Regions from separate parts of the Enterobacter bugandensis genome, predicted to be linked through region 2. Evidence: predicted binding sites of a transcription regulator. Region 2 holds the regulator's gene; each other region holds the start of a gene.
What was found. Region 2 encodes LexA, which represses DNA repair genes until DNA is damaged. Its sites were predicted from a motif close to TNCTGTATGTACATACAGNA; they were not measured.

Region 1: a site for LexA is predicted at 2,486-2,505, ahead of sbmC (DNA gyrase inhibitor SbmC). Genes of this name have one in related genera too.
Region 3: a site for LexA is predicted at 7,497-7,516, ahead of umuD (translesion error-prone DNA polymerase V autoproteolytic subunit). Genes of this name have one in related genera too.

Annotation. Positions count from the first base shown of each region.
Region 1 is NZ_LT992502.1:3,044,939-3,055,651, reverse strand. It holds gene sbcB (exodeoxyribonuclease I) at 1-1,036, opposite strand, end outside; gene dacD (serine-type D-Ala-D-Ala carboxypeptidase DacD) at 1,235-2,401, shown strand; gene sbmC (DNA gyrase inhibitor SbmC) at 2,521-2,994, shown strand; gene DG357_RS14855 (FUSC family protein) at 3,087-4,145, shown strand; gene DG357_RS14850 (DUF496 family protein) at 4,304-4,639, shown strand; tRNA gene DG357_RS14845 (tRNA-Asn) at 4,803-4,878, opposite strand; gene emmdR (multidrug efflux MATE transporter EmmdR) at 5,040-6,494, shown strand; tRNA gene DG357_RS14835 (tRNA-Asn) at 6,598-6,673, shown strand; gene DG357_RS14830 (aminopeptidase P family protein) at 6,816-8,582, opposite strand; gene DG357_RS14825 (AMP nucleosidase) at 8,601-10,055, opposite strand; gene shiA (shikimate transporter) at 10,129-10,713, opposite strand, start outside.
Region 2 is NZ_LT992502.1:317,738-328,450, forward strand. It holds gene plsB (glycerol-3-phosphate 1-O-acyltransferase PlsB) at 1-1,605, opposite strand, end outside; gene DG357_RS01540 (diacylglycerol kinase) at 1,760-2,128, shown strand; gene lexA (transcriptional repressor LexA) at 2,237-2,845, shown strand; gene dinF (MATE family efflux transporter DinF) at 2,909-4,246, shown strand; partial or broken gene DG357_RS23280 (hypothetical protein) at 4,243-4,317, shown strand; gene DG357_RS01555 (CsbD family protein) at 4,367-4,576, shown strand; gene zur (zinc uptake transcriptional repressor Zur) at 4,625-5,137, opposite strand; gene DG357_RS01565 (cupin domain-containing protein) at 5,253-5,741, shown strand; gene traF (conjugal transfer protein TraF) at 5,967-7,226, shown strand; gene dusA (tRNA dihydrouridine(20/20a) synthase DusA) at 7,309-8,304, shown strand; gene pspG (envelope stress response protein PspG) at 8,440-8,682, shown strand; gene DG357_RS01585 (quinone oxidoreductase) at 8,867-9,850, opposite strand; gene dnaB (replicative DNA helicase) at 9,917-10,713, shown strand, end outside.
Region 3 is NZ_LT992502.1:2,076,362-2,087,074, forward strand. It holds gene DG357_RS10210 (M20 family metallopeptidase) at 1-964, opposite strand, end outside; gene DG357_RS10215 (M20 family metallo-hydrolase) at 964-2,274, opposite strand; gene DG357_RS10220 (LysR family transcriptional regulator) at 2,450-3,361, shown strand; gene smrA (DNA endonuclease SmrA) at 3,717-4,280, shown strand; gene tcp (methyl-accepting chemotaxis citrate transducer) at 4,308-5,969, opposite strand; gene DG357_RS10235 (aldo/keto reductase family oxidoreductase) at 6,113-6,979, shown strand; gene DG357_RS10240 (hypothetical protein) at 7,026-7,226, opposite strand; gene umuD (translesion error-prone DNA polymerase V autoproteolytic subunit) at 7,536-7,970, shown strand; gene umuC (translesion error-prone DNA polymerase V subunit UmuC) at 7,954-9,216, shown strand; gene DG357_RS10255 (NAD(P)H-dependent flavin oxidoreductase) at 9,300-10,280, opposite strand; gene DG357_RS10260 (LysR family transcriptional regulator) at 10,417-10,713, shown strand, end outside.

The sequences.
Region 1 (10,713 bases), 2.7 Mb from region 2:
CCTGCGGGTTATCGCGAAGCACTTTCAGGTTATCCAGGCAGTGCTGACGGTTAATGCCCAGCCTGTCGGCATCTTCCGGACGCAGCGTGTTCGCCTGCGCCAGCACCGGACATTTATTGATGTGCACCAGCTTAACCGGCACCGCAGGCAGATCCCCGAGTTCATTTTTCGGGGTGTAAAGCCGTTCGCGCAGGGTATCGCTGTCAAGCTCCAGCAGCGGCGAAATATCGCCCGCCAGGTCCACCATGATAACCGCATTACGGTTATCCGGGTGCCACGCCAGCGGCGCAACCCAGCTGGTATTGCCGCGCCAGGCGCCAAACATGCCGGAGATATGCACCAGGGGCTTCATCTGCGGTACGTCGATAAGGGTCATGAGCTTCTGCTTGCTTCGGTGGCTCAGCAGATATTCAAACAGCCGGGGCTGTGCGGTTTTCACCAGCTTCGCCATGGCAATGGTGGCATAAACGTCTGCCATCGCATCGTGGGCATTGCTGTGCTCGATGCCGTTGGCGCGCGTCAGGTGTTCCAGCCGGAAGCTGGTCAGCCCTTCCTCATTTTCCGGCCAGTTAATGCCTTCAGGGCGCAGGGCATAACAGGCGCGCATGATGTCGAGCAGATCCCAGCGTGAATTGCGGTTCTGCCAGCTCCAGGCGTACGGATCGTAGAAGTTGCGATAGAAGATATTGCGCGTCACTTCATCATCGAAGCGGATGTTGTTGTAACCGACCACGCAGGTATTAGGCACGGTAAACAGATCGTGGATACGGCGGGCGAACTCTGCTTCGTTAACGCCTTTTTCCCGTGCTTCCTGCGGCGTGATCCCGGTGACCATTACCGCGCCGGGCTGCGGCAGGTAGTCATCAGCCGGTTTACAGTAAAAGACCTCAGGCTCGCCAATGATGTTGAATTCGTCATCGGTGCGGATGGCGGCAAACTGCGCCGGTCGGTCCAGCGCCGGATGCGTGCCAAAGGTTTCGTAGTCGTGGAATAAAAAAGTCGGGCGTGCGGCAGAGTCAGACACCAGTAATACCATCCTGTTAAAAAATGACGTCACTATGGTAAACGATCGTGCGGGTCAGACCGAATAAAAAGCGCCGCCGCGTCGCAAATTTGCGAGACCGCTTCCGCGTAAAACCTGCGTTCTGTCACATTTTTTTGCAATTAAGCCAGGTAACGACATCAGAAGTCCCGTAAAAAGGTCATCGATTTTTAATGACCTGAGGATATACCGTTGAAACGCCGTCTGTTTATTGCTGTTTCTTTACTCGCTTCGAGTGTCTCATCTGCTTTTGCGGCCGAACCACTGGATTTTTCGCCGCAGCCTCCGGCCATTCAGGCTGGCTCCTGGGTGCTGATGGATTACACGACTGGTCAAATTTTAACGGCGGGCAACGAACATCAGCAACGTAACCCGGCGAGCCTCACCAAGCTGATGACGGGCTATGTGGTGGATCGGGCCATTGACAGCCATCGCATTTCGCCGGATGACATTGTCACCGTAGGGCGTGACGCGTGGGCAAAAGGGAACCCGGTGTTTGACGGTTCGTCGCTGATGTTCCTGAAAGAGGGCGATCGCGTCACCGTGCGTGACTTAAGCCGCGGTCTGATTGTCGATTCCGGCAACGATGCCTGCGTGGCGCTGGCCGATCACGTGGCGGGCGGGCAGCCGCAGTTTGTGAAGATGATGAACGACTACGTGCAGAAGCTGAACCTGCGTGATACGCACTTTGAAACCGTCCACGGTCTGGACGCGCCGGGCCAGCACAGCTCGGCCTATGACCTGGCCGTGCTCTCTCGGGCCATCATTCACGGTGAGCCAGAGTTTTATCATATGTACAGCGAAAAGAGTCTTACCTGGAACGGCATCACCCAGCAAAACCGTAACGGCCTGCTGTGGGATAAAACCATGAACGTGGACGGCCTGAAAACGGGGCATACCTCAGGAGCAGGCTTTAACCTTATTGCCTCCGCGGTGGACGGTCAGCGTCGTTTGATTGCGGTGGTGATGGGCGCGGACAGCCCGAAAGGGCGCGAGGACCAGGCGCGTAAGCTACTGCACTGGGGACAACAGAACTTCGATACGGTGCAGATCCTGCATAACGGTAAAAAAGTCGGAACAGAGCGTATCTGGTACGGCGATAAAGAACAGGTGAAACTGGGCACCGACCAGGACTTCTGGCTGGCCCTGCCGAAAGCGGAAGTACCGAACATTAAAGCCAAATACGTGCTGGATAAAAAAGAGCTGGAAGCACCGATTGCCGCGCATCAGCGGGTCGGGGAGATCCAGCTCTATGACCGCGACAAGGTCGTGGCGCACTGGCCTCTGGTCACTCTGGAAGCCGTTGATAAGGGAGGCGTATTCTCACGCTTGAGCGATTATCTTCACCACACGCTTTAACCGCTGATGGGCAGACTGGCAGGGTTGCGAGTCTGCTCACATAATAAACACTCCTCGTTTGCCGATAATAGAAATCCTGCTTTATAGTGTATAAATATACAGTGCTAATCGGAGGCAGCATGGACTTCAGCATCAAGCAGCAACAGAAACGTAAGATTGCGGGTTTTCATCTTGTTGGGCCGTGGGAAAAAACGGTCAAGCAGGGCTTTGAACAGCTGGTCATGTGGGTAGACGGGCGTCACATTGAGCCGCTGGAGTGGGTGGCGGTCTATTACGATAACCCCGATGAGGTTCCGGCAGAAAAACTGCGCTGCGATACGGCCGTTACCGTACCGGATGATTTCGTCATCCCGGAAAACAGCGAAGGGGTGATGATGACGGAAATCGCGGCCGGTGATTATGCCGTGGCGACGGCGCGCGTGGAAAACTACGACTTTGCAACCCCGTGGTATCAGTTCTTTAATTCCCTGCTGCAGGATAATAAATACCAGATGGCGCTTAAGCCCTGCTTTGAGCGCTATCTCAATGATGGCAACGCGGACGGCTACTGGGATATTGAAATGTTTATCGCGGTAGAGCACAAAACGGTTTAAGCCTGCTTAATGAAGGGTTTTTCAGCCGGGAGCGATCCGCCCGGCTGAAAACACAGTACAATTGTGATTTGCCGTGTTGCTGGAGAGCGGGTGTGCGTCCCGACAAATCATTAACCCCTTTTGAAATTCGCTTATATAAACATTACCGCGTGGTGCACGGGTGTCGCATCGCGCTGGCGTTCGTGTTGACCTTTGTACTGGTCAGGTTGCTGGATATACCGGAAGGAACGTGGCCGCTGATCACGCTGGTGGTGGTGATGGGGCCAATCTCATTTTGGGGAAACGTTGTCCCGCGCGCCTTCGAGCGAATAGGTGGTACCGTGCTTGGCTCTGCCCTGGGGCTGATTGCCCTGAAGCTTGAGCTCATCTCATTTCCAGTGATGCTGGCATGGTGCGGTGCCGCCATGTTCCTGTGCGGCTGGCTGGCGCTGGGCAAACGGCCTTATCAGGCGCTGCTGATTGGTATCACTCTCGCGGTCGTGGTCGGCGCGCCAGCAGGGGATATGACCACGGCGATGTGGCGAAGCGGGGACGTTATTCTGGGCTCGCTGCTCGCCATGCTGTTTACCGGCATCTGGCCGCAGCGGGCTTTTCTGCACTGGCGTATCCAGATGGCTAACTACGTCACGGCGTTTAACCGCGTTTACCAGGCGGGGTTTTCACCGAATCTGGTTGAGCGTCCCCGGCTGGAAAAGCATCTGCAAACCATCCTCAACGACGTGGTCAAAATGCGCGGCCTGATAGTACCAGCCAGTAAAGAGACCCATATTCAGAAAGCGATTTTCGAAGCTATCCAGACGGTCAGCCGCAATCTGGTGTGCATGCTTGAACTGCAAATCAACGCGCACTGGGCCACGCGTCCCAGCCATCTGTTGATGCTTAACGCCCAGACCCTCAAAGAGACGCAGATGATGACGCAGCAGACCCTGCTGACCATCGCCCATGCGCTCTATGAAGGCAACCCGCAGCCCGTTCTGGCGAACAGCGAGCGGCTCAATGAAATCGTGGCGGAACTAAAGCAGTTAATCAACGAGCGGCAGGGCGATAACGTGGCGGAAACGCCCATTCACGGCTATGTCTGGCTGAGCCTGGAGCTGGCGCGACAGCTTGAACTGCTATCGCACCTGATTTGTCGGGCGCTGCGCAAATAAAACGCGGATGTGACGCCTGCTGCTTCGATTCAGCAGCAATTGGGGTTATGATAGCTTTAAACGATATAGCCATTGTCATTCGCAGCCGCTGTCAGTAAGGTTATTGTTACAACGGTTGCTTTAACGAATCCGAATCTCACATTATCAGGGGTGTAAAAATGGAAACTATCAAGCCTTCGTTCCAGGATGTTCTGGAATTCGTCCGCCTGTTCCGCCGCAAAAACAAACTGCAGCGTGAAATCCAGGACGTTGAGAAGAAGATCCGTGACAACCAGAAACGTGTTCTGCTGCTCGACAACCTGAGCGACTACATCAAGCCGGGCATGAGCGTTGAAGCTATTCAGGGCATCATCGCCAGCATGAAGAGCGACTATGAAGACCGCGTTGATGATTACATCATCAAAAATGCCGAGCTGTCCAAAGAGCGTCGCGACATCTCCAAAAAGCTGAAAGTGATGGGCGAAATCAAAAACGCCGAAGCTAAAAGCGAATAATCGCAGCGAATTGTGAAAAAGGCTCTCTGGTGACAGGGGGCCTTTTTTATTTGACGATCAACGGTCCGCTGATTTGTAGGTCGGGTCAGGCGCAGCCGCAAGCCGACAATTTTATCTACTGTAGAAAAGCAAAAAGCCTGCTACAAAGCAGGCTTTTTAAATTTGGCTCCTCTGACTGGACTCGAACCAGTGACATACGGATTAACAGTCCGCCGTTCTACCGACTGAACTACAGAGGAATCGTTGTGGAGGCTTATCTTAGCGGCGAAAAAACTTTTGTCAAACCTGATCTTAGGGAAAATCGACTGATTGCCGATTCTGTCGTCAGTTTGTTGTAAATACACACATCTTTTTCAGGAAAATACTTTGCAGGATTAGCATTTCTCCCCCATCATTTGAAATGGAGTTTCAACTATTCTCGCTAAGGTCCATTTTGAACGTCACTGCCCCTCTGCGCCAGGCGATCGTGCGCACGCCATGGTACGCAAAACGTAAAAGCTATCGTGTTCTGTTCTGGCGTGAAATCACCCCTCTTGCCGTGCCTATTTTCCTGGAAAATACCTGCGTTCTGCTGATGGGAGTGCTGAGCACCTTCCTGGTGAGCTGGCTGGGGAAAGAGGCGATGGCGGGGGTCGGGCTGGCAGACAGCTTTAACATGGTGGTGATGTCATTCTTTGCCGCCATCGATCTCGGGACGACGGTTGTGGTGGCCTTTAGTCTCGGCAAGCTGGATCCCAAACGCGCGCGCGAGGCTGCACGTCAGTCGCTGATGATCATGACCCTCTTTTCGATTGTTCTGGCGGCGGTGATCCACTATTTCGGTAAAGAGATTATCGATTTTGTCGCCGGGGAAGCCACGAACGAGGTCAAAGACCTGGCGCTGACCTATCTCGAAATGACCGTCTTAAGCTATCCTGCGGCGGCCATCGCGTTGATTGGCAGCGGCGCGCTGCGCGGGGCAGGTAACACCAAAATCCCGCTGTTGATCAACGGTGGGATGAATATCCTGAATATCATCATCAGCAGCGTGCTGATCTACGGCGCGTTCTCGTGGGATGGGCTGGGGTTCGTCGGGGCCGGGCTGGGATTAACCATATCACGCTATATCGGTGCGGCGGCCATCATCGGGGTGCTGATGACGGGGATTACCCCCTCGCTGCGTCTTACGCTTAAGAGCTACTTCCGGCCCTTTAATTTCGCCATTATCTGGGAAGTGATGGGGATTGGTATTCCCGCGAGCATTGAATCCGTGTTGTTCAACGGCGGGAAGCTGCTCACGCAGATGTTTGTCGCCGGAATGGGCACCGACGTTATCGCCGGTAACTTTATCGCCTTCTCCATCGCCTCGCTGATTAACCTGCCGGGTAACGCCCTTGGGTCGGCATCAACCATCATCACGGGTAAACGTCTCGGGAAAGGGCAGATAGGCCAGGCGGAGCGGCAGCTGCGCCATGTGTTCTGGCTGTCGACGATTGGGCTGACGCTGATCGCCTGGGGCACCGCGCCGTTTGCCGGGCTGATGGCCGCGTTTTATACCCATGAAGATGACGTGAAAGAGGTGGTGAAGATCCTTATCTGGCTCAACGCCGCCTTTATGCCCATATGGGCGGCATCCTGGGTGTTACCTGCCGGGCTGAAAGGGGCGCGCGATGCCCGTTTTGCCATGTGGGTGTCCATGCTTGGCATGTGGGGGTGTCGCGTTGTGGCGGGCTATACGCTGGGCGTGGTGCTGGGCTGGGGCGTGGTGGGCGTCTGGCTGGGGATGTTCCTTGACTGGGCCGTACGCGGGGCGCTGTTCTACTGGCGCATGGTCAGCGGGCGCTGGCTGTGGAAATATCCGCGACAAAATGCCTGACAATTGCGCGAAATGGAGAATAATTCGGCAAACGATCGGAAATATGCATTCTGCCTTTGACATCATCGGGGAGCATCGATAATATGCGCCCCGTTCACACGATTCCTCTGTAGTTCAGTCGGTAGAACGGCGGACTGTTAATCCGTATGTCACTGGTTCGAGTCCAGTCAGAGGAGCCAAATTTGAAAAGCCTGCTTTTAAAGCAGGCTTTTTGCTTTTCTGCGTCAAGTAAATGCAAAACGGCAACCTTGTTGCCGTTTTTAGTGTTTTCACCCTCTCCCGTGGGAGAGGGATGGGGTGAGGGCATCAGACCGCACGAAATTACACACGAACCGGCGCCGTCGCCGCCTCCAGCCACGAACGCGCCTCGCTATTCACCAGCGGCGTCAGTGCCTCACGTACCTGCTGATGATACTCATCCAGCCACTGCTTTTCCTGCTCGCTCAACAGATCCAGCTCGACCTGGCTTAAATCAATCGGGATCAGCGTCAGAGAAGCAAATTTGCAAAACCCCGGACGGCTCTCCACTATCTCCACCTGGTTTTCAATACGGATACCGTGGCTATCGCCCAGATAGTATCCCGGCTCAATGGTCATGATGTTCCCTGCCACCAGCGGCCACGGGTTGACCTTTTTGGCGATGCGATGCGGGTTTTCGTGGATCAGAAGCTGGTGGCCCACGCCGTGCCCGGTACCGTGATCGTAATCCAGCCCCATCTCCCACAGCGGACGACGCGCGAAAGCATCCAACTGGTGCCCCTGCGTACCGGAAGGGAACTGCAGGGTAATCAGCGACAGGAAGCCTCTCAGCACGGCGGTGTAGTGCAGACGCTGCTGCGAGGGGACATTACCCCACGCCAGCGTGCGCGTGGCATCGGTGGTGCCGTTAGCGTACTGACCGCCCGAATCGTTCAGGTAAAAATGGTTATGGCCGAGGGGCTTGTTGCTGGCCTCGCTTGAATGATAGTGGCACATCGCCGCATTGCTCGAAGAGGCGGAAATGGTCGCGAAACTCTGCTCAATAAAACTGGGCTGCTGTTTGCGAAATGCCAGCTGCTGCGCCTGCACTTCCAGCTCCGTTAGCGGTTGTCCCGCCGCCGCACGCAGCGGCACTTCGCGGCTCAGCCAGGCCAGGAAGTTGACCCACGCGGCGCCGTCCTGGAGATGGCACTCGCGATACCCTGCCAGCTCGACCGGGTTTTTGGTAGCCTTAATGAGGGTAATGGGATCGGTTCGCCAGACAATTTCACCGCGCGGTTCAATGGCAAAGCGCAGGGCCACCGGCGCGGAGTCGGCATCAACCATCACCCGCTTCCCTTCAGCAAGTTGCTGACAGCGCTCAATAAAAGTGTTCTGTGGCGCAATCGTGAAGGCGTTCAGAACTGCATCAGGGAGTTCTGCGAGCTTATTGTCGTTAACAAACCACTCAACGCGGCCGTCGCGACCGAGCAGGGCAAATGAGAGCGGTACCGGACTGGTGGGGATATCTGAGCCGCGCACGTTGAGCATCCACGCAATGTTATCCGGCAGCGTAACGGCCAGGTAGTCAGCGTTGTTCGCGGCCAGCACGGCGGCAACGCGCTGACGTTTGTCTTCGCTGCTTTCACCGCTTATCGCAACCGGCATCTCACGGATAAGCCCCGCCGGTGCGGCAGGGCGATCGGTCCATAAGGCGTCAAACGGTGACGCGTTCAGCGGCACGAGCGTACACGGTGTGGCAGACAGCTGCGTAAACTCGGTATTCGTCATCAGCATTGGGTCAAAACCAATGCGCGTGCCCGCCGCGACGTTGGCCGTCAGCCAGTCTGCCAGCGGCTCGTTGTGCAGATGGTGGATCTCAACCTCATCCATATTCACCTGAACGCGGGCCTGCACCTGATAGCGTCCGTCGACGAACAGCAGCGCTTTATTCCTCAGTACCAGCGCGACGCCAGCAGAGCCGTTAAAGCCTGTCAGCCAGGCCAGCTTTTCGTCGTTCGACGCGCAATTCTCGCTTTGCCAGGCATCGGTGCGCGGAACGATCATCCCGTCGAGGCTGTTTTCCTGAAGCCACTGACGCAGGGCAGAGAGCGGAGTAGGGGTGTGCATGGTTTTTCCTTATTGTTATTAGCGGAACGGCGGCTCGTTGAAGGTGCGCAGCTTGCGCGAATGCAGTCGGTCGCCTTCCGCCCGCAGCAGGTCGATGGCGCGAATGCCGATCTGCAAATGTTCGGAAATCGCCCCTTCATAGAAACGGTTGGCCTGACCCGGCAGCTTAATTTCGCCGTGCAGCGGCTTATCGGACACGCACAGCAGCGTGCCGTAAGGAACGCGGAAGCGATACCCCTGGGCGGCGATGGTGGCGCTCTCCATATCAATCGCCACCGCTCGGCTCAGGTTGAAGCGCAGCGCGGAGGCGGAGTAACGCAGCTCCCAGTTGCGGTCATCCGTCGTCACTACCGTACCGGTACGCAGGCGCTGTTTGACCTCTTCACCCGGCATGCCGCTGACCTCTTTGGTGGCGTCATACAGCGCGCGCTGTACTTCGGCGATGCTCGGGATTGGGATATCCGGCGGCAGTACCGCATCCAGCACGTGGTCGTCGCGCAGATAGGCGTGGGCCAGCACGTAATCGCCAATCAGCTGGCTTTCGCGCAGGCCGCCGCAGTGGCCAATCATCAGCCACACGTCGGGGCGCAGCACCGCCAGATGGTCACAGATGGTTTTGGCGTTCGACGGGCCGACGCCGATGTTGATCAGGGTGATCCCCTGACCGTCGGCGGTGATCAGGTGCCAGGCGGGCATCTGGTGTTTTTTCCACGCCAGGTCGGAAATGGCCTGCTCGGGCGCTTCGGTCTCGGCGGTGATCCAGATCCCGCCCGCGCAGGAGAGGGCGATATATGGACTGTCCGGATCAAGGATCTGGCTACAGCCCCAGCGAACGAACTCATCCACGTAGCGGGTGTAGTTGGTAAACAGCACAAACGGCTGGAAATGCTCGGCGGGCGTGCCGGTGTAGTGGCGCAGGCGCGCCAGGGAGAAATCCACCCGACGGGCGTCAAAGTGCGACAGGGGGGAAAACTCTGCCGGGTGATAAATCCCGTCAGCCGTCTCATCGCCAATCTGTGACAGTTCCGTCGTTGGGAAGTGGCGGGTCAGTCCCGCGCTCATGGAGCGGTCAAGAGTTAGCGCCGAACCGTCAATAACGTACGGATACGGGATCTCGTGCTGCGAAGGCTCCACGGCAATATGCGCGCCGTAATCCTGATACAACAGCGTTAGCTGCTCTTCCAGATAGGGGCGGAACAGTGCAGGGCGGGTGACGGTGGTGCTGTAGCAGCCGGAGTGGGTAAAACGGGCGTAGGCGCGGGTTTTCGGCGTCGTGCTTGCGCTGCCGTCCCAGGTTACAGAGAGCGATGGATAAACAAAAAGGCCTTCGTTTCTGGCCTTTTGATCGGGAAGTTTCCCCGTTTCGATATATTCGCTGATGGCGCTGCGCAGCGCGTTGACGGACTGTTCATACAGCGCGTCGAGTTTTTCCAGCGCCTGAGCCGGGGTCAGGCTGGAGCCCTTATTATTCATCTCTGTCTCCTTGTTCCACAGGTGTGCGACTCTATCCGATAGTATGTCACACGCCTGTGAAACAAAAGGGAGATCAGCGGTGGCTCGTCTCTTTCATTAACAGCGCCGTTGCCGCCGACAGCAGGCAGCCGGCCAGCAGATAAATCGCCACGCTGTGCCAGTTACCGCCGGAGAAGGTCACCAGCGCGGCGGCGATAAACGGCGTAAACCCGCCGCCGACCACGCTTGCCACCTGGTAGCCCACGCCCGCGCCGCTGTAGCGGTAGCTGGCGCCGAACAGTTCGGTAAACATCGGCTGCTGCACGCAGACCACCATATCGTGAGCGATGTTGGCGAGCATAATGGCGAAGAAGACAATCCAGAACACAGACTGAGCCTCCAGCGCCATAAAGAACGGCCAGGCGCTGAGGGTGCCAATCAGCGCGCCGGTGATGTAGACGCGGCGGCGACCAAACCGGTCCGCCAGCCAGGCGAAGCAGGGGATGGTCAGACAGCTGATCCCGCCGACCAGCAGGCCGATATTCAGGAACAGTTCGCGCGGCAGGCCGAGATTCTGCGTCGAGTAGTTCAGCGCAAACGCGGTAACGATATACATCGTCAGCAGTTCGCACAGGCGCAGGGCGATGATTTTCAGAAAAGCGCCAGGGTGCCGAATCAG
Region 2 (10,713 bases):
TGAAGCCAGCAGCGCCGTACAGCACAGGTTCATCGCATTGGCCGCACCGGCGTTGTTAATGCGCACCATCAGTTCGGACGCGATACCGTTCACCGTTGGCGTCAGCCAGGCCGGACGCACCGCTTCGATAGGATCGATAGACTCGCGCCAATCCGGAACATGATGGTTCAGATACGTCATCAGCGGCATCGGCTCGCCAAAGTTTACGTAGCCCTGACCCAGGTTGCGTAACTTGCTCAGGCCGCGCAGCATCTGCGGCAGGCTCTCTTTTTCTTTGGTCGCACCGCGCAGCTCTTTGGCGTACGTGCCAACTTCCATCACGTGCTCATAGCCAATGTAAATTGGCACAAGCGTGATTGGACGCGTACCGCCGCGCAGCATCGCCTGAATGGTCATCGACAGCGTGCCGGTCTTCGGATCGAGCAGACGACCGGTACGGGAGCGCCCGCCCTCAACGAAGTACTCTACGGAGTAGCCGCGGCTGAACAGCTCGCCTAGATACTCGCGGAACACGGTGGAGTAGAGCTTGTTGCCCTTGAAGGTACGACGAATAAAGAACGCGCCCAGGCGGCGGAAAATCGGGCCTGCTGGCCAGAAGTTCAGGTTAATACCGGCGGCAATGTGCGGCGGTACCAGTCCCTGGTGATAGAGCACGTAGGAGAGAAGCAGGTAGTCCATGTGGCTGCGGTGGCAGGGGACATAGACAATCTCATGACCATCGTGCGCCAGCTGACGTACACGCTCAGCGTTATGCACGTTGATGCCCTGATACAGGCGGTTCCAGGTAAAGCCGAGAATACGATCGGACAGGCGAATCATCTCGTAGGAGAAGTTCGCTGCGATCTCTTCCATCAGCGCAATGGCGTTCTGCTGGGCTTTCTCATGGGAAATTTTCTTGCTGCGCGCTTCGTCTTCAACGGCGCGGGCGATCGCTTTGGAGGCCAGCAGCTTGTTGAACAGGTCCTGACGCGCCGGAAGACGTGGCCCTACGGCCGCCAGGCGCTGACGGGCGAAGTGCATACGTGCCACGCGCGCCAGTTTTTGCGCGATGATCTTGTCAGTGCCGTGCTCGTCCGCCATTCGGCGAAGGGAGACGGAAGGGGAGAAGCGCACAAAGCTGTCGCGTCCCAGCCAGGAGACCGCGAAGAATTTCTGGATGCCGTTAAGCATGCGCAGCGGCGGGTTCTCTTCGCCTTTTTCGCGGCCCGGACGGCGACCAAACATCACCGATACCGGCACCATCTGTACATCCAGGTCAGGATTGCTGCGGTGCAGGTCGAGATAGTCGTGGAACAGCTTGATGGACTCTTCTTTCGGTGTGTAATAGGTAAACACGCGCGGCCCGCCGTGAATGAACACGTAGCGCGGCAGCAAAGTGCCGTCAACTTCCAGTGGTTCAAGTGGATCGGGTAAATCATGCGCCAGACACTGGGCACGGAGCGTTAGCAGGTCTGCCTTAGAGTTATAAGGCAAAACGTACATAATAGGGCGCGACGTATCGAGCCCCAGTTCCAGCGCGGGTTCTGCTGGGATAGACTTGCTTTTTACCAGTATGCTTAATGGTAAATTAAGTAATTTGTAGTAAATTCGTGGCCAGCCGGACATAAACGATGTAAAGCCTCTGGTTAATAATGCAATTGCGGCGCAAGGATAACAGAAAGCGCGCAAAATTTCTGTTGTTACCCGTCATACTTCAGGCGGCAGCGAAACGCGCTGCAGCTCCTGTTACTGACGCTCTTTTTTAAAAAAGGTTCTTTTAATGGCCAATAATACCACTGGGTTGACGCGTATCATCAAAGCCGCCGGCTATTCATGGAAAGGTTTCCGTGCCGCGTGGGTCAATGAAGCTGCTTTTCGCCAGGAAGGTGTCGCCGCTATCGTCGCGGTTATCATCGCCTGTTTCCTTGATGTAGATGCCATTACCCGCGTGCTTCTCATCGGTTCCGTACTTCTGGTGATGATAGTGGAAATTCTCAATAGCGCTATTGAGGCCGTGGTCGACCGGATCGGCTCTGATTTTCACGAGCTCTCTGGCCGCGCGAAAGATATGGGCTCCGCCGCTGTCCTGCTGGCGATTATCACCGCAGCCATTACCTGGGTCACGCTGCTTTGGTCACATTTCCGATGATGCTCGAGGAATAATTAAGTCCCTGGTTTTTTGTGCAGTTTTTGGTTCCAAAATCGCCTTTGACTGTATATACTCACAGCATAACTGTATATACACCCAGGGGGCGGAATGAAAGCATTAACGACCAGGCAGCAAGAGGTGTTTGATCTCATTCGGGATCATATCGGCCAGACGGGTATGCCACCCACGCGTGCGGAAATCGCGCAGCGTCTGGGTTTCCGTTCTCCGAATGCTGCCGAGGAACACCTGAAAGCGCTGGCGCGTAAGGGTGTGATTGAGATTGTGTCAGGCGCGTCGCGTGGTATCCGCCTGCTGGTGGAAGAAGAGACGGGCATTCCGCTGATAGGCCGCGTTGCTGCAGGTGAACCGCTGCTGGCACAACAGCATATTGAAGGTCACTACCAGGTCGATCCTGGTATGTTCAAGCCGAGCGCTGATTTTCTGCTGCGCGTTAGCGGGATGTCGATGAAAGACATCGGCATTCTTGATGGCGACCTTCTGGCCGTTCACAAAACGCAGGATGTGCGAAACGGCCAGGTGGTGGTTGCGCGCATTGATGACGAAGTGACCGTTAAGCGCCTGAAAAAACAGGGTAACACTGTTCAGCTGTTGCCCGAAAACAACGAGTTCACCCCGATTGTGGTCGACCTCCGCGAACAGAGTTTCTCTATTGAAGGTCTGGCTGTTGGCGTGATTCGTAACGGCGAATGGCTGTAATCTCTTCCTGACAGGCTACGCTTCCGCTGTAGCCTGCTTCATTTACCCTTCCCGGTATCTCTCATGTCACTGCTGACGGCATCTGATAAGGCATTGTGGCGTCTTGCCCTGCCGATGATTTTCTCCAATATCACCGTGCCCTTGCTGGGTCTGGTCGATACGGCCGTTATTGGTCATCTCGATTCCCCTGTTTATCTTGGCGGCGTGGCGATTGGCGCGACGGCAACCAGCTTCCTGTTTATGCTGCTGCTCTTTTTGCGTATGAGTACTACCGGGCTCACGGCACAGGCGTATGGTGCGAAAGATCCGTTACGTCTGGCGCGTGCGCTGGTGCAGCCGCTGATCCTGGCGCTTGGCGCGGGGGTACTCATTGTTTTACTGCGCACGCCCCTGATAGACTTTGCGCTCCATGTTGTTGGTGGCAGCGAGGCGGTACTGGAGCAGGCGCGTCGCTTCCTGGAAATCCGCTGGCTCAGCGCGCCCGCTTCGCTGGCAAACCTGGTTCTGCTGGGTTGGTTACTGGGTGTGCAATACGCCCGTGCGCCAGTGATTTTGCTGGTCGTGGGAAACCTTCTCAACATTGTGCTCGATCTCTGGCTGGTGATGGGCCTGCATATGGACGTGCGCGGGGCGGCACTGGCGACGGCGATTGCCGAATACGGAACCTTACTCATTGGGCTGTGGATGGTCTGGCGCGTGATGGCCCTGCGCGGGATATCCCTCGTAATGCTGAAAACCGCATGGCGCGGCAATATCCGTAAACTGCTGGCGCTCAACCGTGACATCATGCTGCGCTCGCTTCTGCTACAACTCTGTTTTGGCGCATTGACGGTTTTTGGTGCCCGTCTTGGGCCTGAGATCGTCGCGGTGAATGCGGTCCTGATGACATTGCTGACGTTTACCGCCTACGCGCTGGATGGCTTCGCCTACGCCGTTGAGGCGCATTCCGGGCAGGCGTACGGCGCGCGGGAAAGTGGCCAGCTTAGGGATGTCTGGCGGGCAGCCTGTCGACAAGCGGGACTGGTCGCGCTGGCGTTTGCACTGATTTATGCCTGTTTTGGCCGTGACATTATTGCATTACTCACTTCGATCCCGGCTTTACGTGAACTGGCGGACCACTACATCGTCTGGCAGGTGATCTTGCCGGTGGTGGGGGTGTGGTGTTATCTGCTGGACGGCATGTTTATCGGTGCGACGCGCGGAGCGGAAATGCGCAACAGTATGGCGGTTGCGGCGGCGGGGTTTGGTTTGACGCTGCTGACGCTTCCGTGGCTGGGTAATCACGGTTTGTGGCTGGCGCTTGCGGTCTTTCTCTCCCTGCGCGGCCTCTCGCTTGCCTTTATCTGGCATCGCCACTGGCAAAATAATACCTGGCTTCCTTCCCGTCACGATATATCGTGACGGTTAAAGATTCCGAATATGAAATCAACTGCCGAATCCTCAACTACAATTATTATCACGTCCAGCAGAAAAGAACGTAACGGACGTTACGACCCGACGCTTAACTAAGAGGACACGATGATGAATAAAGACGAAATCGGCGGCAACTGGAAGCAGTTCAAAGGTAAAGCGAAAGAACAGTGGGGTAAGCTGACTGATGACGATATGACCGTCATTGAAGGCAAGCGCGATCAGCTTGTCGGTAAAATTCAGGAACGTTACGGCTACGCGAAAGATCAGGCGGAAAACGAAGTCAAAGACTGGGAAACCCGTAACGACTACCGCTGGTAACGCTGAATAACCCACAGAGGCGGCTTAAGAGCCGCCTTTCTTTTGCTGCTAACGCGGCTTTTTCTTTATCAGAATTGAGTGGTCGTGCTGACACGCATCCTGATGTCGACAGGCTTCCACCTCAACGCATGCAGAACACAGCCCGTGCGCTTCAATCACGTTATGACGCAGGGCAAAACCCATTTTTGCCGCCAGCGTGTGCATAATGTCCTCTACGCCTTCCGCTCCCTCTTCTTTCACTACGCCGCAACGATCGCAGATAAACATGGCCGATGTATGCGTTGGCTGATCGAAAAGATGGCACAGGACATAGCTGTTTGTGGATTCAACTTTATGCACAAACCCTTGTTCCAGCAGGAAATCCAGCGCGCGATACACCGTGGGCGGTTTAGCCTGCGGCTCGCTTTCGCGGAGCAGGTCGAGTAGATCGTAGGCGCTGATCGCCCCCTGTTGCAGGCTCATCAGGCGCAAGACTTCAAGGCGCTGCGGGGTCAGGCGCACATTGCGTTGCGCGCACAGCTTTTCGGCCTGCGCTAACAGCTCTTTTGTGGACTTATCCATTTAGCACCTCGGATGTTCTGGGAGATAAAACCCTCACTTTATCATGTTCTGGCAAAAACACCGATATCCGCCAGGCTGTGCTATACCTGACGCATCGCAAACCGGGAATGTAACAATGAAAAAACCAGACTGTATCAAGCACTGGCGCGACGTAGAAAGGCCAGATGACGCCACCTACCCCGACAGTAACGAGCTTTTTTCCATCGGATCGCCGCTGGCGCGCAGCCTGGGCCTCAGGCGTATAGGCATTCATCATGAACGTTTACCACCGGGACGTCGGACGTCCTATCCCCATGCGGAAAGTGACGAAGAAGAGTTTATCTACGTGCTTGAGGGCTATCCTGAAGCCTGGATTAATGGCTATTTGTGGAAACTCGAACCCGGAGACAGCGTGGGCTTTCCCGCCGGAACGGGGGTGTGCCACACCTTTATCAACAACACAGAGGAAGAGGTTCGGCTACTGGTGGTGGGGGAGGCCAACAAGAAGCACAACCGCATCTACTATCCGCTCAATCCGGTTTATGCCGCCACGCGGGAAGATCGCTGGGTAGACCATCCGCCACAGTTTTTTGGGCCGCACGATGGAAAACCTGGGAAAAAATAATTTCCTCTTCTATAAATATTGAGGGCCGTCACAAATTACAACAGGCCGTAAGGAAGTTTTACTTAGGGAATGAATTAGCGGGTCTTTTTATCTTTATTCACAGCAATAGTTCGCGCCTGTTTGGGGGATAACAGACAGGGGTTATTTCATAACAGACTATAAGACGGGCATACTGTGAAAAAACATTTTAAATTTTCGGTGGTTAGCATCGCTGTCTCCTTGTTTATGGCAAATCAGGCGGGAGCAGCCAATACCTGGACAGAATCACGTAGCGACGCGATGGGGGGCACCGGCGTTGCTTCGGGCAGTTATGGCAGTGGGGCGTTAATCAACCCCGCGCTGCTGGCAAAGGCAAAGCCGGACGATGACGTGACGGTCATTTTGCCGTCCGTTGGGGTGCAGGTAACGGATGAGGACAATCTTCAGGATGAGATTGATACCATCAACGACAAAATCAATCACTACAAGGATGTGGTTGATAATCTTACGCCAATTCAGGTCATCACTAATCCTTTAGGCTCCATCAACCAGTTCCAGGGCGCGGCCAAAGATTTGGCTGATGAGCTGGACTATCTCAAGGGCAAAACCGCTCGCGCGACGGCAGGGGCAGGGCTTGCGGTGAGTATACCTAACGATGTGCTTTCCGTGGCCTTTATGGCGAAAGGGTACGCCCATGGCCGGGTAAGTTCGTCTATCGACCAGCAGGATATTGATTATCTGCGCGGTATTCAAAGAAGCAATCTGGTGGCTGCCGGCGTTGCCCTGGACGCTGCGCTGAACGGCACGGACCAGATCACTAAAAACCTCAACTCAACGGCGTCCGGTCGGGCGGCGATTATCTCCGACTACGGTATTGCCGTTGCCCGCCAGTTTGACCTTGGCGGCGTTCCGGTTTCCGTGGGCGTGACGCCAAAACTGCAAAAAAGCTGGATCTATAACTACACCACCTCGATCTACGATTACGACAGTAATAAGTGGAACGATAGCCGCTACCGTACAGACGATACCGGCTTTAACGTCGATGCCGGTATTGCCGCTGATTTTGGCGAAAACTGGACGGTCGGCGTGAGCGGGCAAAACCTGATGTCGCGCGATATCGACACCAAAGATATCCGCATCCGCAACGGGCGTACGGGGGAAGTGGTGAGCTATAAAGACACCTACCAGATCCGTCCGCTGGTGACCGCGGGCGCTGCCTGGCACAACGATCTGGTGACCCTGACCGCCGATGGCGATCTGACCGAAACCAAAGGATTTAAGAGCGAAGATACGTCGCAGTATGTTGGGGTCGGTGCTGAAGTGACTCCGCTGAGCTGGCTGGCGGTGCGTGCCGGTTATCGTGCGGATATGAAAGGGAACGACAGCAACGTCTTTACCGGCGGTGTCGGTTTCGCGCCGTTCAATACCGTTCATGTTGACCTGATGGGCCTGTATGGCGAGGACGAAACCTGGGGCGCAGGAGCTCAGCTGAGCATGACGTTCTAAAGTACACCGGAGGCGCTGCGCCTCCGGCTTTTCTTTGTGCTATAGTAGCGCCCCTTTTCCACCAGATGCTTAAAACTTCGCCATGTCGTCAGAACACCAGACCGCTTTTCCTGCACACCGTTTCTCTATTGCGCCGATGCTCGACTGGACGGACAGACACTGCCGCTATTTCCTGCGCCAGCTCTCCCGCCATACGCTGCTGTACACCGAAATGGTGACCACGGGCGCAATTATTCACGGTAAGGGCGACTACCTGGCATACAGTGAAGAAGAGCATCCGGTTGCGCTGCAGTTGGGGGGCAGCGATCCGGTCGCGCTGGCCCAGTGTGCAAAGCTGGCGGAAGAGCGCGGCTACGACGAGATCAACCTGAACGTTGGCTGCCCTTCCGACCGCGTGCAAAACGGCATGTTCGGCGCCTGTCTGATGGGCAACGCACAGCTGGTGGCGGACTGCATCAAAGCGATGCGCGATGTGGTCTCCATTCCGGTGACGGTCAAAACCCGTATCGGCATCGACGACCAGGACAGCTACGAATTCCTGTGCGATTTCATCAATACGGTGTCAGGGAAAGGCGAGTGTGAGATGTTTATCATCCACGCCCGCAAAGCCTGGCTTTCAGGCCTTAGCCCGAAAGAGAACCGTGAGATCCCGCCGCTGGACTACCCGCGCGTGTACCAGCTGAAACGTGATTTCCCGCACCTGACGATGTCAATCAACGGCGGCATCAAGTCTCTGGAAGAGGCCAAAGCGCACCTTGAACATATGGATGGCGTGATGGTCGGGCGCGAGGCGTATCAAAATCCGGGCATTCTGGCGACCGTCGACCGCGAAATCTTTGGCGTTGCAGGCGCAGACACCGACCCGGTTGCCGTCGTGCGTGCCATGTACCCTTACATTGAGCGCGAGCTGAGCAATGGCACCTATCTTGGCCACATCACCCGCCATATGCTTGGCCTGTTCCAGGGTATTCCGGGCGCGCGCCAGTGGCGTCGCTACCTCAGTGAGAACGCGCATAAAGCCGGTGCCGATATTGAGGTGCTGGAACATGCGCTGCGGCTGGTGGCGGATAAGCGATAATTTCGCTAAAAGATCGTCAAATTCACCACGCTCTGCGGATCCTCGCGGGGCGTTTTGCTTTAAGAACAATAGGTTAGCTTTGGCATGATTCTTGTAATGATTGCAGCATCATTCGGGAACTCGTGGGAGAGCACCATGCTTGAACTACTTTTTGTGATTGGCTTTTTTGTCATGCTGATGGTCACGGGCGTGTCGCTGCTCGGCATTCTGGCCGCGCTCGTTGTGGCTACGGTAGTTATGTTTATCGGCGGATTATTTGCCCTGACGATCAAACTGCTGCCGTGGCTGCTGCTGGCTATCGCCGTGGTGTGGGTAATACGGGCGATTAAAGCGCCAAAACTGCCGACTTATCAGCGCAATAACCGCTTCCGTTACTAAGGTATTGAGGGGTTCGTCACATACTTGTAACTTTTCCGGCAGCATGGCTTAGAACAGAATAGGATTTACTTATCGAATCTGTCACTATGGCTGCCGCTACAGAATTCATCGAGCTGTACCCTACATACAGCCGAACTAAAAAAAGAAAGGGCTTCCCACGGGAAGCCCAATTTCTTTTTGGGGGTCAGGGAATTAGCAAACTTGAACCCTGCGTCGCCCGGCTTTCCAGCACCTCATGCGCGCGCTGCGCATCGGTTAGCGGGTATTTCTGCGCATCCGCCACATCCACCTTAATCACGCCGCTGGCTATTAGCGAGAACAGCTCGTTGCTGGCTTCCTCCAGTTCTTCCCGGTTGGTGATGTAACCCTGCAAAGAAGGGCGCGTCACGTACAGCGACCCTTTCTGATTCAGAATGCCGAGATTGACGCCGGTGACAGCGCCTGAGGCGTTACCAAAGCTCACCATCAGCCCGCGACGCTGCAGGCAGTCCAGCGACGCTTCCCAGGTGTCTTTCCCCACCGAGTCATACACGACGCGTACTTTTTTGCCGCCGGTGATCTCTTTTAGCCGCTCGACGATGCTCTCTTCCCGATAGTTGATCACCTGCCACGCGCCCGCGTCCAGCGCACGCTGGGCTTTTTGCGCACTGCCTGTGGTGCCGATCAGCTTCGCGCCTAAGGCTTTCGCCCACTGGCAGGCAATCAGCCCCACGCCACCGGCGGCAGCATGAAACAGGAACTGCTCATCGGGCTTAATTTCGTAGGTTTTGCGCAGCAGGTAATAGACCGTCAGCCCTTTCAGGAAGGAGGCCGCCGCCTGCTCAAAGGAGATGGCGTTAGGCAGCAGGGCGGCTTTATCCGCCGGGACGTTGTGGATGGAGCTGTAAGCGCCCAGGGCAGACTGTGCATACACCACACGATCGCCTTCTTTAATGTGCTTAACCGCACTGCCCACTTTGCTGACGATGCCGGCCGCTTCAGTGCCCAGGCCGCTCGGCATTGACGGAGGCGGGTAGAGCCCGCCGCGAATATAGGTATCAATGTAGTTAATGCCGATGGCTTTGTTTTCAACCTGAATTTCGTTCTCGCCAGGCGCAGCGGGGGTAAACTCCACCGCTTTCAGCACTTCAGGACCGCCGTGTTTCTGGAACTCAATGCGCGTTGCCATGCTCCCTCCGTAAGAAAAATATGGTAATCTTTCGACCCACTCTTTATCTCGGTAACTCCATTCACTATGGCAGGAAACAAACCCTTCAACAAACAGACTGAACCTCGCGAGCGTGATTTCCAGGTCGCAGGGTTAAAAGTCCCGCCGCACTCGATTGAAGCGGAACAGTCGGTGTTGGGCGGTTTAATGCTGGATAACGAACGCTGGGACGACGTCGCCGAGCGTGTAGTGTCTGAAGATTTCTACACCCGTCCGCACCGCCATATCTTTACCGAAATGGCGCGCCTGCAGGAGTCCGGCAGCCCGATTGACCTGATCACGCTCGCGGAATCGCTGGAGCGTCAGGGGCAGCTGGACAGCGTCGGCGGCTTTGCCTACCTGGCAGAGCTGTCAAAAAACACGCCAAGTGCGGCGAACATCAGCGCTTACGCCGACATCGTGCGCGAACGTGCCGTCGTCCGCGAGATGATCTCGGTAGCGAACGAAATCGCCGAAGCCGGATTCGACCCGCAGGGCCGCACCAGCGAAGACCTGCTCGACCTTGCTGAGTCCCGCGTCTTTAAAATCGCCGAAAGCCGTGCCAACAAAGATGAAGGCCCGAAAAACATCGCCGACGTGCTCGACGCCACCGTTGCGCGTATAGAGCAGCTTTTCCAGCAGCCGCACGACGGCGTGACCGGGGTGAACACAGGCTATGACGATCTCAACAAAAAAACGGCGGGTCTTCAGCCGTCGGATTTGATTATCGTCGCGGCGCGTCCGTCGATGGGTAAAACGACATTTGCGATGAACCTCGTCGAAAACGCGGCGATGTTGCAGGATAAGCCGGTGCTTATTTTCAGTCTCGAGATGCCCTCGGAGCA
Region 3 (10,713 bases), 1.8 Mb from region 2:
ACTCCGGCGTGCCGTAGTGCTGCAACGCGCGGTACATCGCAGCCTCAAGCGTGCGGTTCGGCAGGTAGCTGGAGCAGGCCTTATCAAAGCGGCATTCCACGGTGGTTTCGGTCATCATTGCCGCGCCCTGGGCAATTTTTTCGATGCGTTGGTAGATCTGCTGCGCGTCGGCCATCTCCGGGGCGCGGATCAGGTACAGCACTTCAGCCTGCGCCTGCACCACGTTGGGCGAAATCCCGCCGGTGTCGGTGATGGCGTAATGGACGCGCGCTTTCTCTATGATGTGCTCGTTAAGGAAGTTGGTGCCGGTAGTCATCAGCGTCACGGCGTCCAGCGCGCTGCGCCCTAAATGGGGCGAGTTGGCTGCATGTGCCGCCACGCCGTGAAAACGCCAGGCCGCCTGAATGTTGGCGAGTGTGCTGACGTTAAACATCCCGGCAAAGGCCTCCGGGTGCCAGGTGACAGCGGCATCAACGTCATCAAACAGACCTTCACGTACCATAAAGGTTTTCCCGGAGCCGCCTTCCTCACCGGGACAGCCGTAAAAACGCACCGTTCCGCTGCCGCCGTGCTGCTCCAGCCAGCTTTTTACCGCCACCGCGCCCGCAAGCGCCGCGGTACCCAGCAGGTTATGCCCGCAGCCGTGGCCGTTCGCCCCCGGCGTGGCGGATTGCGCCGTCGCGCAGTGCGCCTGCTGGCTTAGCCCGGCCAGCGCGTCGTACTCGCCCAGCAGAGCGATAACCGGTTTTCCGCTGCCGAAGCTGGCGATAAACGCGTTGGGGATACCGCCTGCCTCGCGGGTCAGCGTAAAGCCCTCGGCTTCCAGCTCGTCAGCGAGCCGTCTGGAGGACCAGAACTCTTCAAAGCGAGTTTCGGGATGATCCCAAATTGCGTCGGCAATATCGGTTAGCGTCTGACATCGCGTATCGATTGCATCGGCAATAAAAGCGTAGTTCTCCTGCATTACACACCTCGCGTCCACGGGAAATTGAGCGCAGTTCGCGCCAGCGTTTCAATGGCGACAGCCATGACCTGCTCATCGAAGTCGAATTTTTCGTTGTGATGTCCGGCGCTCAAATCCGTGCCGAACACCATATACGACGCCATGCCGCCGTTCTGCTGCACGCGGGCCATCATCAGCGTGGCGTCTTCAGAGCCTGCTGGCGCTTTCACCTTATCGATTGCGTGCACAATTCCGGAAACCTGGCTCGCCTGTTCACGCAGGTAATCAACCCAGGCCGGCGTCGGTGCGCTGGAGGTGGCGGCCCCCATCAGGCGCATCTCCGCGCTCACGCCATAGAGCGCGGCCGCGCCGGTAATGACAGCCTGCGCGCGTTCAAAGACATACTGGTTTATTGCTTCGCTTTCGCCGCGGGTTTCAACCTTAATCAGTGCATTTGCGGGCACCACGTTGCGGCCGCTACCCGCCTGCATCACGCCGACGTTGACGCGGGAAGCGCCTTCGCTGTGCGGGGCGATGCTGTGCAGGGCGAGGGCGGCCTGCGCGGCGGCAAGCAGGGCGTTACGTCCATCCTCCGGTTTGCCGCCCGCGTGTGCGGCAACGCCGGTAAAGTTCACGTCGAACTTGGTGGTTGCCATAAAGTTATCGCTGCCGCAGATCGCCGTTCCGGCGGGGACGCCGGTACCAATATGGATGGCGGTAAAATAGTCCACGCCGTCCAGCGCCCCGGCGGCGACCATGGCGCGCGCGCCGCGGGTGCCTTCTTCGGCAGGCTGGAAAATCAGCTTGACGGTACCGTTGAGCTGCGCTTCGTTCTGCTTAAGCACCTTTGCCAGCCCCAGGCCAATGGTGGTGTGGCCGTCGTGCGCGCAGGCGTGCATCATTCCCGCGTTGCAGGAGGCAAAACCGTCGCGGAACGGGCGATGGCTGTCGTCGAGCGCTTCGCTTAAATCAAGGGCATCCATGTCGACGCGAAACGCCAGCGTCGGGCCCGGTCGTCCGGTATTCAGGGTCGCCACAATGCCGGTAAATCCGCCTTCAAACGGTGCCAGCCATTTCTCAGGCGCGCCCTGTGACCGCGCACGGGCAAACTCTCGCGAAAGGGTGGCGTCATCGGGCAGCCCCATACGGCTTTCGGCATCGATCACGTCGCGACCCATCGCCAGTTCGTAGCCCAGGGAGTCAAGGATTTCCGCGACCTTTGAGGCGGTACGGAACTCTACCCAGCCGGATTCCGCAAAATGGTGAAAATCGCGACGCCATGCGATCATCTGGGGGGCTAATGTCTGGATGTACTGCGCCAGTGTGTCCATATCTGTTCCTGTCATCATTAAAAAATGTGAACTGCTTCACGTCATGATAGTTTTTACTTATCACTAACCGTTTTTTCACAGTTTTAACCGTTCAGGAATTACCCTCGCACATCCCTTTCCATTAAAGTAGATGACAGTTTCTTTACTCTGATAAACAACGGTTATCGGTTGGGCTATGTCATTTCAGATTAAATTTCATCAAATCCGGGCGTTTGTTGAAGTGGCGCGTCAGGGCAGCATTCGCGGTGCCAGCCGGACGCTGAATCTCTCGCAGCCGGCGCTGACCAAATCCATCAAAGAGCTGGAGGAGGGCATGGCGGCGCAGCTTTTTGTTCGCCGGAGTAAAGGCGTTGCGCTGACGGAGTGCGGGGAAGGGTTTTACCAGCGCGCCAGGCTGATTCTGGAAGAGCTGCGTGCGGCGCAGGATGACATTCGCCAGCGGCAGGGAGATCTGGCCGGGCAGATCAATATCGGGATGGGGGCCAGCGTGTCACGCAGCCTGATGCCCGCCGTCATCACCCGTTTTCACGCCCAGCACCCGCAGGTTAAAGTGCGAATTATGGAAGGGCAGCTGGTGTCGATGATCAATGAATTACGCCAGGGCGAACTGGACTTCACCATTAACACCTATTATCAGGGGCCTTACGACCATGAATTTACGTTTGAAAAACTCTTCGAAAAACCGTTTGCGGTATTTTGCCGGGAAGGGCATCCGGCGACAGGGGCAACATCCATTAACGATCTGCTGCATTATAACTGGACAATGCCAACGCCGCGGGGAAGTTATTATAAACAATTAGAAGATCTATTTAGCCACCGCTCGCAAATACCGCGGATTGGCGTAGTGTGCGAAACCTTTTCTTCCTGCATTAGCCTTGTTGCACAAAGTGATTTTTTAAGTATCCTTCCGCAGGAGTTAGGCTGTGATCCGCTGCTGGCGCACCGTCTGGTCATTCTTCCGGTTGCCGAGTCGCTTCCAAAAGCCGCATATTATTTAATTCAGCGCCGGGATTCTCGTCAAACTCCGCTTGCCGAATCATTAATTACGCAATTCAGAAGGGAGGCGAGGAAAATAGTTTCAGAGTGAATGTCGCATAATAAAAAAACAGAGTCTGCCCGACATCAGACAGACCCTATAGTACACACAGCAGTGCGTCCTTTCGCAAGTCCTGGGTATTATATCCATGAGGCAGGTAAATTTAGTTATAACACCTTTCCCGAAAAATGAAAGGAAGGTGAATGACTGATTTTAGAAAAATTTAACGCAAATCACCTATTTTACTGTTGTTGGGGTTTTAGTTAAGTCAGGTTTAAGTACATTTTATAATGACTATATATATTCATCGGGTTAATATTTATCTCGTGCCTCATCTTCTAAGGGTTATTGAGACACCTGTCTGGCGCAGGTATAGTACAAGCCCAGATGTAGCCGGAGGATTTCCATGAACCCTGACGACAAATCCCTTTTTCTTGACGCCATGGAGGATGTCCAGCCCCTGAAACGCTGCACCGATATCCACTGGCAGCAAAGCCGTAATACCCGGGCTCGCCAGGACATCGATACCGAACAGCTCGACAACTTTCTGACCCTGGGTTTCCTTGAGCTATTGCCGCTTGACGAGCCGCTGGCGTTCCAGCGCGAAGGCGTCCAGCAGGGCGTTATTGATAAGCTGCGTTCGGGTAAATACTCCCGACAGGCCAGCTTAAATCTGTTGCGTCAGCCCGCTGAACGCTGCCGCCAGATGCTGTATTCCTTTATTCGCCAGGCCAGTCGTGACGGATTACGTAACCTCATCATCATCCACGGGAAAGGGCGCGAGCAAAATTCGCATCCTAATGTGGTGCGTAGCTATCTGGCACGCTGGTTAACCGAGTTCGAGGAAGTGCAGGCGTTCTGCGTGGCGCTGCCGCATCACGGCGGCAGCGGGGCTTGCTATGTTTCCCTGCGAAAATCCGACGACGCGAAGCAGGAGAACTGGGAACGGCACGCCAAGCGTAGCCGTTAGCGGGCGATATCTTCGCCCGCCTGAGGCTTAGAAGGTTTCCCAGTTACTGTCGGGGGTGGCGTTAGCCGTTGCCGGACGCAGCAGCTGCGGTGTTTTAACGTTGGCCGGGCGCGGGGCGGTGGCGTTTGCTTTACCGTTCAGACGAAACGCGGCCACGGCCTGACGCAGCTGTTCGGACTGATCTTCCAGCGCCGCTGCCGCCGTGGCGGACTGCTGCACCAGCGCGGCGTTTTGCTGCGTTACGCTGTCCATCTGCGACACGGCCAGGCTCACCTGCTCAATTCCGCGGCTCTGTTCATCCGATGCGGACGAAATCTCGCCCATGATATCGGTGACGCGGGTGACGGCGGCGACAATCTCCTTCATGGTCGCGCCCGCTTCGCTGACCTGCTCAGAACCGGTGTTCACCCGGCTGACGGAGTTCTCAATAAGCCCTTTGATCTCTTTGGCCGCCTGCGCGCTGCGGCTGGCCAGCGTACGAACTTCACCGGCGACAACCGCAAACCCGCGGCCTTGCTCGCCTGCGCGCGCGGCTTCCACCGCGGCGTTAAGCGCCAGAATGTTGGTCTGGAACGCAATGCTGTCAATCACGCCGGTAATATGAGCGATTTGCTGCGAACTGTCGGCAATTTCGTTCATGGTGCGCACCACGTTATCCACGACGTGGCCGCCGCGAGCCGCTGTTTCAGAGGCATTCTTCGCCAGCAGCGTCGCCTGACGGGCGTTATCGGAGTTCTGTTTAACCGTTGCGGTCAGCTCTTCCATGCTGGCGGCTGTCTCTTCGAGCGAGGAGGCCTGCTCTTCGGTGCGGGCGGAGAGATCGTTGCTCCCTGCGGCAATTTCACCCGCGCCGGTGTAGATGGAGTCGGTGCTGCCGCGTACGGCGCTGACGGTCGTCACCAGCGACTGCTGCATCTCGTGCAGGCCAGCCGCCAGTTGGCCCATCTCATTGCGGCCAGAGAGGGTGATATCCTGCGTCAGATCGCCTCCCGCAATGGCGCGAATATGGTTCATGATGGCGTTGAGCGGTTTTAACAGCAGGTGCTGTAAACCCTGCCAGATCACCACCAGCACGGCGATAACGGCCAGGAAAATGGCTGCCAGCGTCCACTGCATCTGCGTGAAGCTGCTTTGGTTCTCTTCGGTTGCCGCCTTCAGCAGCGTGTTGTTTTCGGCGCGCCAGCGGTTATAGACCGCTTCCATGTCGTCCTGGGCCTGCTGAGCGTCCAGATCGCCATAGGCCTGGTAGTTGTCGGCACGCAGATACTCAATCGACAAACGCATCACCTCGTGCATCTGATTCCATGACTTCTGCATCTCGTCGGTTAACGCCGCATTCTGGCCGTTAACCTGCGGCATTTTCTGCCATTCTTTGTTATAGGCTTCAGCTTTAGCCAGCGAGTCGCCTGCGGTGCCGAGCAGTTTGTTAATCGCGGCAAGGGATGCCGGGTCGCGCTGGTTCTTCAGGTAGCGGATTGCCACGCGGGTGACGGTAACGCGCGTTTTCACCAGCGTGTTCACGCTGTCGCTCAGGCTTTCCTGCTGGGCATTCAGCACGCCGGAGTTCTGGAAGTTATGGCGATCGTTGCTGACGGCAGAGTAGAACAACCCTCCCGTGACAACTTGCAGCAGACAGAATATGGTGAGGGCAAAGATAATTCCGGTAATCACGTGCAGATTTTTCAGCATAGCGGTCGTCCGTTAGAAAAGATGCAGAGGTACACCCATACTATCGTCGTATAGAATTTAAACTTTAATTTAACTCGCGCTTAACTTAGGGCTTCGGTCAGGAACCTGTTGTAAATCCGGATCATTTTATGAGGAAGGTTAACATGAGCAGCATTGATAAAAGCGGGACGTACGCGCTAGGAACGCGAACGGTTAAACGACTGGGCTACGGGGCAATGCAGCTTGCCGGGCCGGGCGTATTTGGCCCGCCGAAGGATAAACAGGCCGCGCTGGACGTGCTGCGCGAAGCCGTGGCGGCGGGTGTGAATCATATCGATACCAGCGATTTTTACGGCCCGCATGTGACGAACCAGCTGATCCGCGAGGCGCTTCATCCTTACCGGGACGATCTTACCCTCGTCACCAAGATCGGTGCCCGTCGCGATGACAAAGGGGCCTGGCTGCCGGCCTTTTCCGCGCAGGAGCTGACCCAGGCGGTGCATGACAACCTGCGCAACCTGAAGCTGGATGTGCTGGACGTGGTGAACCTGCGGATCATGTTTAGCGCACACGGCCCGGCAGAAGGATCGATTGCTGAACCGCTTTCCACCCTCGCAGAATTACAGCAGCAGGGGCTGGTACGCCACATTGGTCTGAGCAACGTCACGGCCACGCAGGTGGCGGAAGCGCGGAAGATGGTGCAGGTCGTCTGCGTGCAGAACATGTACAACATTGTGAACCGTGGCGACGATGCGCTGGTGGATTTACTGGCGCAGCAGGGGATTGCGTATGTGCCGTTCTTCCCGTTGGGAGGCTTCACGCCACTGCAGTCCACCGGCCTGCAGGCCGTCGCGGATTCCCTGGGCGCAACGGCGATGCAGGTTGCGCTGGCATGGCTGCTGCAACGGTCGCCGAACATCCTGCTGATCCCCGGCACGTCATCCGTGGCGCATCTGCGGCAAAACCTCGCGGCGGGAGAGGTGCAATTGCCGCCTGAAGCACTTGAAAAACTGAATGCGCTGATGGGTTAATCACAGCATGGGCAAAGCCGGAAGGACACTTCCAGGCTTTGCCTGCTCAGACTCCGCATTGACTTTTTTGTCTGTGAAGCGCTAACGCTTCTGCCACAATTTCCTGCTTGCTTTTTCGCGTCTCAAAGGCGGTGATTCTGATGTATTCCATCAGGTCAGGCTCAATGCGGGCGCTCAACATCCTGAGATCGGCCTCCTTTGCTAAACCGCGGGCAACTCGCTTGTCGGGATAGTCACGGGCTGGCATAGAAAACGTCCTCCAAAAGTCTTGATAATTCGTGCCCTAAAATATGCGTCATTCTGATATCGAAGTCAATTAATAGTGTTTGCATAGTGATTTTATGATCTTTTTTCACATAAAGTGATTTTGAAGTGTTTTCTAATGACTTTTTTATGACTTTTGGTTGGCCCATCTGCGATCGCCAGCAGGAGAGGTTGCTAAATTAAATCCGCTCAAACTTCAACGCGTTTGCGGTCTTTGTCGGAAATGACCTTGATCCTGTGCCGTAATCCGTAATACTGTGTTTATATACAGTATCTGGCGGGAAAGGCATTTATGGACACTCTCTTTTCTTATCATCCAAAGCAACTTATTGAATTACCTTTATATCTTGAGCGTGTTGCCTGTGGCTTTCCAAGCCCTGCGCAGGATTATGTGGAGGATCGTCTCGATCTTAACCGGCTGGCGGTCAGGCACCCCAGTGCGACCTACTTTATCAAAGTGAGCGGGGACTCCATGATCGGCGCAGGGATTAGCGACGGCGATCTGCTGGTGGTAGACCGCTCGTTAAATGCCGAGCACGGGGACATTGTTGTGGCGTCGGTCGGCGGCGAGTTTACGGTGAAAGAGCTACAGACCCGCCCGGTTCTGCGGCTGCTGCCGCGTAATGCCCGCTATCAGCCGATCGCCTTTCAGTCCGAAGAGGAGCTGCAAATCTTCGGTGTCGTCACTCATACGCTCAAAACGCATAAACATGTTCGCGCTGGTTGATGTGAATAGCTTCTATGCCTCCTGCGAGAGGGTGTTTCGCCCCGATCTGGTGGGTAAGCCCATCGTGGTGGTGTCCAATAACGACGGCTGTATTATTTCGCTGTCGCGGGAGGCAAAGCAGTTCGGCATAAAAATGGGGGAGCCCTATTTTAAATTCAAAGAGAAGGGGTATCCGTCGCGGGTTTACGTCTTTAGCTCCAACTATGCGCTGTATGCCGATCTCAGCAGCCGGGTGATGCAGACGCTGACCGATCTCGCGCCGGCCATTGAGATCTACTCCATCGATGAAGCATTTGTGAACGTTTCGGGTGTCAGCAACTGCATCTCGCTGGAAGCATTCGGTCATCAGATGCGTACGCAGGTCTTTAAAAACACAGGCTTAAGCGTGGGCGTCGGGATTGCGCCGACTAAAACGCTGGCGAAGCTGGCCAACTATGCGGCGAAGCGGTGGTCAGCCACCGGTGGCGTGGTCGATCTCTCGGATCGTGGACGGCAGCGTAAGCTGCTGGCAAAGGTTCCGGTGGAGGAGGTGTGGGGCGTAGGACGACGCATCACGAAAAAGCTTAACGCGATGGGGATAACCACGGCGCTGGAGCTGGCGGAAGCGTCATCCTGGGTCATCCGCAAACATTTTAACGTGGTAATGGAGCGCACGGCGCGCGAGCTTCGAGGTGAGCCCTGCCTCGATCTGGAAGAGTTTACTCCCACGAAGCAGCAAATTATCTGTAGTCGTTCGTTTGGACACCGTATTACGCAGTACGAGGAGATGCATCAGGCCATTTGCGCCTATGCAGAACGTGCTGCGGAAAAACTGCGTGGCGAGCATCAGTATTGCCGCTTTATCAGCGTGTTTGTGCGCACCAGCCCGCATGCCGACAACGAAATTTATTACGGGAATCAGGCTTCCGTCACCCTGATGACGCCCACCAATGATTCGCGCGATATCATTCGTGCCGCCACTGAGGCGCTGGGTCGTATCTGGCTTGACGGATATCGCTATATGAAAGCGGGGGTGATGCTGGCAGACTTTTTCAGCAGCGGCGTTGCCCAGCTGAATTTGTTTGACGATAACCGCCCGAGCGCCAACAGCGCCGCGCTGATGCAAACCATCGACAGCTTAAATCATTCCGGCAAAGGGAAAATATGGTTTGCCGGGCAGGGGATTGAGAAAGCCTGGGCGATGAAGCGGGAGATGCTGTCACCGGCCTATACGACGCGGTACGCGGATTTGCCGGTAGCGAGATGAAAGGCGGCTATGTGTGACAAAGAGCCGAAGACGGTTTACGGACGCCGCTCCTGTGCAGCGTCCATAGCATCAGGGTTAAGGGCTTACTCAACCGTTAACGCATCGACAACCTCGACCACGCTTCTCACGCTGCGGATATTCCCGATCCCCGTGCCGAGCGCGATATAACCTTCATCGGTGTTATTTTCCAGCATGCCCAGGCGCAGGCCCCGCAATCCTCCCATCGCCTTGCCCAGCGCTTCATTGCTTGCGCCAGCTTTATCCATCGCCGCCAGTTTATCCGCCAGCTTGCCGGGGAGAGAACAATAGTAGTGAGGGACGGTGCGGAAAAGCAGCAGGTCCAGGCCGTTGGCGGCAACAATTTTCTCTTTGACCTCCTGCGGCACGCGGCTTTCTACGGTACTGATAAAGACCGAACCGGCAAACACGCCTTCCGCACCTAACGCATGCGCCGCTCTGGCGGTGCGGCGATCGGTAATACCGCCCGCCGCCATCACCGGAACATGCTTCACGGCATCGGCAATCAGCGGCACGATGGAAAAGGTACCCAGCGCCGTTGCGGGTAGCGTCCCGCCCTCGTCAAAACCGGTGGCGACGATAATGTCTGCTCCCATTTTTTCAGCCAGAAGGGTGTTCTCCGGCGTGGGATTGATGTCGCGGTAGATAATGGCGATACCCGCCTCTTTTAACTCATTGAACAGCGCAGGAATAATGCTGCCTTCACCATAGCCCGTATACACCACGGCCCTGACGCCTTCCTCTTTTATCACCTTAAGAATTGGCCCGGTCCAGACGTCGTTAACGGCGGTGGGGATCAGGTTCACGCCGAAGGGTTTTTCGGTCAGCCGTTTGGTTTTGCGAATTTCTTCCCGCATTTTTTCGGCGGTTTCTTCCGGCGTGGAGACCGCGGTATCGGCGGTTAACCCTGCGTTGGGGCCGAGCACGCCGAGTCCTCCTGCATTGCTGACCGCGGCCACTAAACGGGCATCAGTAAGCCAGGATAACGGTCCCTGAATAACAGGCTTTTCGATCCCCAGGATCTGACAGATACGGTTATTTTTCATAGCAGAACATTCCTCACGTTTGAATGGAGGAGAGTGTAGGGCGGAAGATTGTTAGGAAAAATAGCCAAAAAGATTCATCACTGTTATAAAATAAGTAACAATCCTGACATTCCTGTGACGGCAAAAGAGACAACCAATGCAACTAAATCTCTTTGAATCGATTAGAGTTTTCATTGAAATTGTCGAGTCGGGCAGCCTGACCCAGGCGGCGGAAAATCTGCAGATCCACCGTCCGGCGGTCACCAAAGCGTTACAGCATCTGGAGCAGCACAGCGGCACGCGTTTGCTGCAGAGAACAACGCGGCGGATTAGCCTGACGCCGGACGGCGAGGCGTTTTATCGCCGAAGTAAACCCCTGCTGGCGCAGGCGGACGATTTACTGGAGTCGTTTGGCACTGGCCGGGCAATACACGGTCAGTTGCGGGTGGATATG